Regions from separate parts of the Paenibacillus sp. P2(2022) genome, predicted to be linked through region 2. Evidence: predicted binding sites of a transcription regulator. Region 2 holds the regulator's gene; each other region holds the start of a gene.
What was found. The regulator LexA, encoded in region 2, represses DNA repair genes until DNA is damaged. The targets are predictions, from matches to a motif close to CGAACATATGTTCG.

Region 1: a site for LexA is predicted at 1,761-1,774, ahead of MMB75_RS03530 (DNA polymerase IV). Genes of this name have one in related genera too.
Region 3: a site for LexA is predicted at 1,337-1,350, ahead of recA (recombinase RecA). Genes of this name have one in related genera too.

The regions. Positions count from the first base shown of each region.
Region 1 is NZ_JAKWFI010000001.1:839,599-842,889, forward strand. Features, by position in the region: gene MMB75_RS03525 (NAD(P)-dependent alcohol dehydrogenase) at 1-1,041, shown strand; gene MMB75_RS03530 (DNA polymerase IV) at 1,837-3,105, shown strand.
Region 2 is NZ_JAKWFI010000001.1:1,248,267-1,251,557, reverse strand. Features, by position in the region: gene MMB75_RS05695 (DUF896 domain-containing protein) at 85-291, opposite strand; gene MMB75_RS05690 (LysM peptidoglycan-binding domain-containing protein) at 400-768, opposite strand; gene lexA (transcriptional repressor LexA) at 958-1,584, shown strand; gene MMB75_RS05680 (hypothetical protein) at 2,005-2,169, shown strand; gene MMB75_RS05675 (hypothetical protein) at 2,211-2,351, shown strand; gene MMB75_RS05670 (DUF2798 domain-containing protein) at 2,538-3,038, opposite strand.
Region 3 is NZ_JAKWFI010000002.1:803,269-806,559, forward strand. Features, by position in the region: gene MMB75_RS11055 (competence/damage-inducible protein A) at 1-1,194, shown strand, start outside; gene recA (recombinase RecA) at 1,420-2,481, shown strand; gene MMB75_RS11065 (regulatory protein RecX) at 2,692-3,291, shown strand, end outside.

The sequences.
Region 1 (3,291 bases), 410 kb from region 2:
ATGTGTAAAGTTCATGCATTGAGTGTTCCCAGTGCGAATGCACCATTTGAACGGACGATGATTGAACGGAGGGAATTGCGCCCAGATGATGTTCTAATCGATATTAAGTATAGTGGTGTATGCCACACCGATGTTCATATGGTCCATAATGATGGAGGTTACTCTCAATTCCCAATGGTTCCCGGTCATGAAATGACAGGAATTGTAGAAGCGGTTGGAACGGAAGTAACTAAGTTTGTAGTGGGTGACCGGGTTGGAGTAGGGCCTCTCGTGAACTCTTGTGGAGAGTGCGAGAATTGCCTACGTGGTGAGAATATGTTCTGTAAAAAGGGCATGGTCATGATGTATAATTCCGTAGACTACGATGGAAATATTACTTACGGTAGTTACAGTCAAAAAATTGTAGTGAAGCAAAATTACGTACTTCAGATCCCAGATAGTTTGGGCTTAGATGTTGCCAGTCCACTACTCTGTGCAGGAGCTACGGCTTACTATCCTTTGAAACATTGGGGAGTAGGTCCAGGCAAAAAAGTCGCTATCGTCGGTATTGGAGGTATCGGCCACCTAGCTATCAAATATGCCCATGCATTAGGAGCTGAAGTTACGGCCTTGAGTCAGACAATGGATAAGAAAAGCGATGCGCTAAGTTTTGGCGCCGATCATTACTATGCAACGAACGATCCTGACACATTCTCGACGCTAGCTAGTCAATTTGATGTGATTTTCAACACGACCTCTGCAAGTCTTAATTTAGATGCTTACGTATCCATGCTTAATATAAATGGTACGTTTGTTATCATCGGTGATTCCGGTAAGCCGAACCAATTTAATACGCTCAGTTTGCTTATGGGTCGTCGCAGAATTGCAGCAACGCCTGGAGGCGATCTTCTTGAAACCCAAGAAATGCTTGATTTCTCCGCAGAGCATGGTATTGTCCCTGAAATTGAGGTAATTCACACCAATCAAATCAACGAAGCTTTTGAGCGACTTATCCGAAATGATGTACGATATCGATTTGTTATTGATACATCTACCTTTTAAGTCGTATTTTCGAGGATAACTCAATAGACACAAACATCATCAAAAGCACTTATCTGAAAGACAGGACTTACAATAGAGCGGACGAATTGCTGCTCGTCCGCTTTTCTAATTTATAAATACGCTAGTAAATTAGCTCATAAGAATTTAAAAAGAGAAGAAGTGAATTTGCATTGATATCATTGGTCATAGTTGGAGCAGATCCCGGATTGGACTTTTCACTGGCTAAGACGTTTGGTAAACACGGATTTCGCTATGATTTCAAGAACATAAGAGAAACTAGACCAGTATACTGAGCAATTAACTAAACTGAGGCTCAAGGTTTTGCTGCGGATATTACTAACAAAGCACAGCTTACTAGAGCTTTTCAAGAAATTAAAAGTACATTGGGAACTATAAATGTCATGGAATTCAGTCCATACAGCGGAAATGTACCTACGACATCGTTGAAGAAAGCCTTTTTTTAATTGAATTCATATGTGTATACCAAGTTTCCGCTTTTTCAAGACAAGATAAAATGTTATACATTGGTTCTTTATTTTTGTTGACATTTAAAAGATGAAGCCCAGCCAACCAGAATTCCGTTCCGATCCTCATCCCCCACGAGCACATTAAGCTTTCTTGGCCTTTATGATCACAGAAATAATGTGATGATCCACGCTCGTACCAGATACCCAATCTTTGATGATTGATTTACATAATCCTATAAATTACCTGAATACAGAACTAATGTTTGGTATTATAATAAATAAGAATACATGTTCGTACGTATATGATCGTTTTTTTGGAGGGTGCAGCATGACTAAAACAACTGAGCGGACAATTCTTTTGGCGGATTGCCAGAGTTTTTATGCGAGTGTAGAAAAAGCTTCCTACCCAGAGTATAAAAATAAACCGCTTGCGGTAGCAGGCGATCCTGCACGCAGGTCTGGAATTATTTTAGCAGCATGTCCTATGGCCAAAAGTTTCGGGGTGTCTACAGCAGAACGGCTCGGTGAAGCCCTCAAGAAGTGTCCTGAGCTTGTGATCGTCCGTCCCCGTATGAAACACTATATCGATGTCTCTTTAGCAATTACGGATATATACAAGGAATACACCGACCTGGTAGAGGTGTTTAGTATCGATGAGCAGTTTCTGGACATTTCGGGTAGTTTTAAAATTTTTGGAGATTCTTTAACCGTTGCAAGAGAAATTCAAAAGAAGGTTCTTTTACAAACCGGGGTTTGGGTACGAATAGGAATCAGTTCCAATAAGGTTCTTGCCAAAAGCGCAACCGATATTTGGGCTAAAAAAATTAAAAGCGGTATATTCACGTTGCCCAAGACAGAATTAGAGCAGCTGCTCTGGCCACAGCCAGTTAATAAAATGTTTGGGGTAGGTTCGCGGATGTCGTCCCATTTTGAGCGGCTTGGTATGACAACCATTGGTGATATCGCTAGAACGTCTCTACCAGACCTTAAGTCTAAATTTCGCGCTCGTTTTGGAAAACAGTCGGATATACAGGCGGAGGTCATGTGGAAAACAGCCAATGGTCTAGATGAGAGTCCTGTAGCTCCGTATACCTTCAGTTCTCCACAAAAGTCGATAAGTCATATGATGACCCTACCCCAAGATTATTTGGAACCAAATGAAGTAGAGACCATCCTGCTTGAACTCTCGGAAGAAGTTTGTCGAGACAGTCGTCGTAAGGGGTGCATGGGCTCTGTCGTGACCGTTAGTTGTACATGTAGCCCATATGAGGCTCCCACCGGATTTTCCAGGCAAATGAAGCTTACAGATCCGACTAACAATACGAATAAAGTGTACAACGCAGCAAAAAAAATATTTTATAATTTTTGGAACGGTATGCCGATACGACGCTTAGGTGTCACTTTAAGTGGGTTGGTTGACGACCAAACTTATCAACTTTCCTTCTTTGAGGATCATGAGCGTATCCGCTCCTTGGAAGAAGCAACAGATAAAATTAAAGAACGCTATGGTAGCGCAGCTATCGTAAGAGCGTCCTCTTTGACCCAAGCTGGTCAGGCACTGGAGAGATCCCTAAAAATCGGGGGGCATTATAAATAAATGAAGGGATATACTGATGTAATTTAGAATTACTAGAGCAAGGTCAGATCCCACTACATATTGGTCTGAAGGGTTCTTGGGAAACAGGTAAAACTAAAAAACTGTTAATCTTTGAATTAAAGTCTAGAAAATTATTGCTGGACTTTGTTAATACTACAATGCTATTTGGTATTTTAGCTGTGTTTT
Region 2 (3,291 bases):
AAACAATTGCCTTAAAGCTGATCTATATAGATACCAAGAAAGATACCTAATAACAAAAGGCAAATGATGCAGGCTTTAGCAACATTAATGCTTCAGCCCGCCATTTCCCTTCGACGTATCATCGTCCACAAATTCAATGGTTTCAAGTTGCTGCCGAAAATTACGGCGAATGTTGCCCAAATAAATTTCCCGAAGGTTGGCGCGCTCCGTGGTTTCCTCTTCCGTCAATCCTTCGGCTTTTGCTTTGCGCGCTAATTCATTAATGCGCTGTACCAAACTGTCTATATCCAAATTGTGTCCCCTCCATAAAAGCAAAGATATAATACACTTTGACATGTAGAAAAGAGCTTGTCAAGGCTCCCTCATTGCGCTCCTTGACAAGCTCTATAGTCTTATAGATCAGAAGGGTGGGAGCTTAAGTACCTGACCTGCCTGCACCCCCCGATCCTCCAAATCGTTAATACGTACAATTCCTTCAATATATACCCGTGTATCCATTCGTTTCGGTTTATGATTCACGGCAATCTTCCATAACGTATCTCCAGGTTGTACAGTCAGCTTAATCATTTCTTCATTGGAAACTGGAGGTGCTGCAAAAACCGTAAGTACACCTGCCCCTGCAACCCAAACGATAATTACTAGAATAAGAAGCTTGAGTAAAAGAGTATTGGTAAGAGCCTGTAACAAACGTACCTTACCCTCTTTTCGGGTCTCCTGTAAATTCTCTAAATTCATCGGAAAAATACTTTGATAAGTGCTATATTTCATAATTGGCCGCGTCCTCCAAACGTTTGTTCTTATGTTTTTCACAATATAACACGAACGTTTGTTTTGTTCAATAGAAAAGAGAACAAAAGTTCGTGAATATTTTTAGGGATTATTTAGAACTTATGTTTGTACGAACGGAGGTTCTATGCTATAATTTTCCCAAACGTTACTAAATGGGGTTGATACGGTATGTCTAAGATTTCGAGCCGCCAGCAGGCCATTCTTGAATTTATCCGCAATGAAGTGCGTCTAAAGGGATACCCCCCTTCTGTGCGCGAAATAGGCGAGGCAGTCGGATTGGCCTCCAGTTCTACGGTTCACGGTCATTTGGATCGTTTGGAGAAAAAAGGACTCATTCGCCGCGATCCTACGAAACCACGGGCTATTGAATTACTCGGTCAAGACGAATCGGATAACAGCAACTTGATTAATTACTCCATTAGTCGTGTTCCCGTCGTCGGCAAAGTAACCGCTGGTCTTCCTATTACGGCGACAGAAAATATTGAAGATTACTTTCCTCTTCCCCAACACTTTGTTGGTGAGGATAAAATATTCATGTTATCTGTTGTAGGCGAAAGCATGATTGAAGCTGGTATTGCTAACGGAGACTATGTAATCGTACGTCAGCAGCAGACTGCTGATAACGGAGACATTGTAGTAGCTATGACAGATGAAGACGAGGCTACAGTTAAAACCTTTTACAAAGAAAAAGATCATATCCGGCTTCAACCTGAAAATCCAGCCTTTGAGCCACTTCGACTGACACACGTCAGCATATTGGGCAAGGTTGTTGGACTCTTCCGGGACTTCCACTGATTTATCGTGCTTTCTTCCCCGTTATACTACCACGAATATAAAACCGGCCGCCTAGGCGAGCCGGTTTTATATTTTTGTTATATTTACTATGTATGTGTCTCCAACTATTCTTTCCTTTTCAGCAACCTATATTGTCTCTACTATTATATCCGCCCCATATCCGAGATAGTTCCACTCTGATCTTAAACTGTTTACTTTTATTAGCTAAACAAATGGAAATTTGACACATATGAACCTACGGTGGCCTTCCTCTATAACGTAAAGTTGGGAAGGCGAACGCAGGCTAGCATGAGCTTTTTTTGTTAAACATTTAGGAACATAGGTACTAGCTTCTTTTTGTCTTTAGTAGATTTATGCTGATACATTACTAGCACAATTGACATATGTATATAGCAGACCTAAAGCAAAGGAGTTATGCAGATGATCAGAAATAGAGTTAAAACGTATAAGCATCGCATCGGGAAAAACAGATATCTGGTCGTTAAAGTCTTTCAAGCCGCAGCTGCTAAAACAGGAAGCGGAAATGCACTCGCAACTAACGCATTAAATATCAAAATTTCCAAGCGTAAGCATAAACATCATTAAGATTTAACCGTACCTTCATTTCTTTGAAGGGAGGTGATATTATGAGCAGAAGACACAGCAACCGTGAATTGAGAAGAAGAAGATTAAACATCCGTTCCAACCAAAGAGCCAATGCGCGTGCAAGAGGTAACGCACTGGCTGTTAATCTGTTTAGCGTGAATGATGGACAACGCAGACGTTAATAATTATTTTCAAGCAAAAAGCAGGAAGAATTCTTCCTGCTTTTTTTGTGTTAAATAATACACCAAACTACCAATCCCGCCAGTTATAGCTTCCTCAAACTTGTATCCGATTTTCATAACTTAAACATTTCTAGCTGTAAAACCATTCATTAGCTTAACATTGCTGCAATGGATTTGCTCTATTATTTAATTTAATACTTTTTTATAAGGTCCCACTTGCCCGCTTTTCTTTATAAATTTTATAAACAAGGCTCGAACAACAGGACCCATAACCAATAATTGTAATGGATAGGCCACAACAAAGTTCTTTATAAAAATTTCTAAATAGGCTTCAAATAATGAATGATCGCCAATACCCTGACTTAGAATTGAAGTTAATAAACCGTAGAAAGACATAGAACAGGCCATTCCGAACACCATACATGTTGAAATCGTGATAATTAAAAATATTTTTTTGGATTTATCAAAAGGTAGACTTAAAGCAACTTTTTTTGCTACAGGACCCACGATATATAAATCTAAAATGAGCGCTATAATAAATCCAATTAGAAATTCAACAGCAATGGTAATCAAGCTAATTTTTCCAATCAATCCGTTAATCAAAAGATTATAGAAGGTCATAATAACGACCATTCCAAAACACATAATAACCCCAAAGTAAAAGCTTTCCTTTTTAGTTGTTGGCATTTAATTCAACCTTTCATTTTTGGATGTGATTATTTTAGCTGCAACCAAATTTTCATGTAAGTGAACTTTTTATGAACATATCGTAACAAACAAAGACAAGTAAGGAATATTCTTTGAACTATGTACAAAATCATTACACATTTATAACATTAAGTACAAATAATAAAAAATATCTCTATTACTTTGTATGGCTCAAATGGAGATTATGCTACCGCTACACTCAATGAAAGTTTTGAAGGCCCTACCCGTTGGC
Region 3 (3,291 bases), on a different contig from region 2:
TCACAAGAGCTAGCTACAATCGGAATTGATGTATATTTTCAGACTGTAGTTGGCGATAACATGGATCGACTTCAGGAAGCGGTACGACTTGCTCAGAAGCGTGCGGATATTATTTTGTTTTCTGGTGGGCTGGGACCAACTCAGGACGATTTGACAAAAGATGCGATAGCGGCTGTATTGGGGCGGAAATTGCAGATAGATCGTCTTGCCATGGACAAGCTTGATCAGTTTTTCCGGAACCGCGGGGTCGAAATGACCGAGAATAACCGCCGGCAGGCGCTTTCTATTGAAGGAGCCACTCCGCTTGAAAATGAGACAGGTTTAGCTATAGGGGATGCGATTGCACAGGACGGTAAATTTTATGTGGTTTTGCCCGGACCGCCTAAGGAGCTTAAACCTATGTTTGCAAATCATGCTAAACCATGGTTGCTTCAGCAGGCATTGAGCGGTGAGGAGATGCCGATTTATTCGAAAATGCTAAAATTTGCAGGGATCGGTGAGTCAGCTCTTGAAACTCGCTTGCTAGATCTGATCCAATCCCAGACGGACCCCACGATTGCTCCTTATGCCAAGGAAGGGGAAGTTACGATCCGTATATCCACCAAGGCGGCCAGTGAGAGTGAAGCTTTAATTAAGCTGACTGCCACGGAAGTACAAATTCAACAACGTCTTTCCGAATATATGTATGCAAGTGAAGATGTTACGCTGGAGAAGGTGATTGTAGATTTAATGGCCAAACGCGGACTCACTGTGAGTGCGGCGGAAAGCTGTACAGGCGGTATGCTGATGGAACACATCACTTCTATACCTGGCAGTGCTGTTATGTTTCAAGGTGGCATCGTGTGTTATTCCAATGAAATGAAGATGAAATTGCTCAATGTGCCCTATGATTATTTGGAAGGCGATCATGCGCCAGGCGCAGTGAGTAAGGAAGTAGCCCTTGTGCTTGCAGAGCAGGCAAGAATGATTATGGACAGTGATTTCGGACTTTCCGTTACTGGTGTAGCTGGGCCCGGATATTCCGAGCGGAAGCCAGTCGGTCTGGTGTATATTGGTATTGCTCAGCGTGACAAGGAAACGGAGGTATATGAGCTAAATTTAAGCGGTAACCGTGAGACCATTCGCTTGCGATCCGTCAAAGCTATCTTGTACAGATTGTGGCGTCGATTGGTAGAGAACGAGAAACTCTCTTAATTATCGATGAGTTGTTTTAGATAGATATCCATGATATAATCTCCTTATCGGAAGAACCGTTGCAAAGCTTTTTGCTAGCGGTTCTTTTTTCGTTTTATGAGAAAGGTTTAATTATAGAAGAGAGTTGTGGGAAATAAAAAAACGAATGTATGTTCGAAAAAATGCTTGGCAAGCGTGTCAAAACAAGGTATTATTAAAGTACAAACAATGAAGGATGTGAGTTTATTGTCAGATCGTCGTGCTGCGCTGGATATGGCGCTCCGTCAAATAGAAAAGCAATTTGGTAAAGGTTCCATTATGAAGTTGGGTGAGTCTACCCACATGCAAGTGGAAACAATCCCCAGTGGTTCGATTGCTTTGGATATTGCGTTAGGAACGGGCGGCTTTCCAAGAGGCCGGATTATTGAAGTATATGGACCGGAATCATCCGGTAAAACGACAGTAGCTCTTCATGCTATCGCAGAGGTGCAAAAAACAGGCGGACAAGCCGCCTTTATCGATGCCGAGCATGCGCTTGATCCGTCGTATGCGAGCAAGCTGGGTGTCAATATTGATGAGTTGTTACTATCGCAACCAGATACAGGTGAGCAGGCATTGGAGATTGCCGAAGCTCTTGTGCGTAGTGGGGCAGTGGATATTATCGTCATAGACTCTGTAGCGGCACTTGTACCGAAGGCAGAGATTGAAGGCGAAATGGGAGATTCCCATGTCGGTCTTCAAGCGCGTTTGATGTCACAGGCATTACGTAAGCTGTCTGGAGCCATTAATAAATCGAAAACCATTGCTATCTTTATCAACCAGCTCCGTGAAAAAGTAGGTGTTATGTTCGGTAACCCTGAAACTACACCAGGTGGACGTGCTTTGAAGTTTTACTCTACGGTACGTTTGGATGTTCGTCGTATCGAAAGCTTGAAAATGGGTAACGACATCGTGGGTAACCGCACACGTATTAAAGTCGTGAAGAACAAAGTTGCGCCTCCTTTCCGTCAGGCCGAAGTGGATATTATGTACGGTGAGGGTATTTCCAAAGAAGGAAGCTTGATTGACATCGGTACGGAGCATGACATTGTCGACAAGAGCGGAGCTTGGTATTCCTACGAAGGCGAGCGCCTTGGTCAGGGACGTGAGAATGCAAAGCAATTTTTGAAGGAAAATCCGAACATTGCTAGTACGATCGAGCAAAAAATCCGGGTGGCCAGTAATTTGATTACAACAATTGCTCCACCGACAGAAGAAGAGTTAGCGCAGGAGGCCAAGGAAGAACAGGAATTGCTGGAGCTTGAATAAGCTTGCCTGAGACTTCGCTTTTGATCTGTCATGTGAACTGTAGCCTAGGGATTATGGTACAGTCCGTTTGAATAGCATAATTCTGATGCCCTGCACAGTTGTGCAGGGCATTTTTGCATCAAATACAGTCTGCTTTGTCAGCAGAATCTAACTTTTGCGTAGCAGGTGATCATAGGCTGCTTTCGTGAATTTCAAAGTGAGGGAAACATAGTGCAGTTGGACGATAAAGATGAATACACTTCGGAAGAAGATAAACAGCAAGGGATTTCTCTTTTTCCAGATCATGAGGAATTGATGATTACTAGAGTGGAGCAGGGGCAGAGACGCAACCGTGGAAGATACATCATTCATTTTGGTCCATATTCACTGTCTGTATTGGAAGATGTAATGATCAAGTACAACATGTTCAAAGGAACGTCATTCGTCAAAAAAGAACTAGAAGATATCGTTCTGGCAGATGAAAAACAACAGGCTTATGTACATGCGCTGCGCTATTTGGGGCAAAAGCCTCGTACACGTCAGGAAATTGCCCAGCGTTTAGCGCAAAAGGAAGTGGATCAGACTGTTATTGATGAGATATTGGTGCGATTGCAACGGGAGAAGCTTGTAGATGATGATTTATACGCCCGTCAGTGGGCAAGACAGCGTATAACAAGCCAACGTAAGGGTAAGATGTGGATCAGACAAGAACTTCGTCAGAAGGGCATCTCTAAAGCTTCTATCGGGGAAGCATTAGGTGAGATCACTGACAATGAGGAGTGGGAGAGTGCATTGTCGATTGGACGTAAAAAATGGAATCAGGTACGTGGT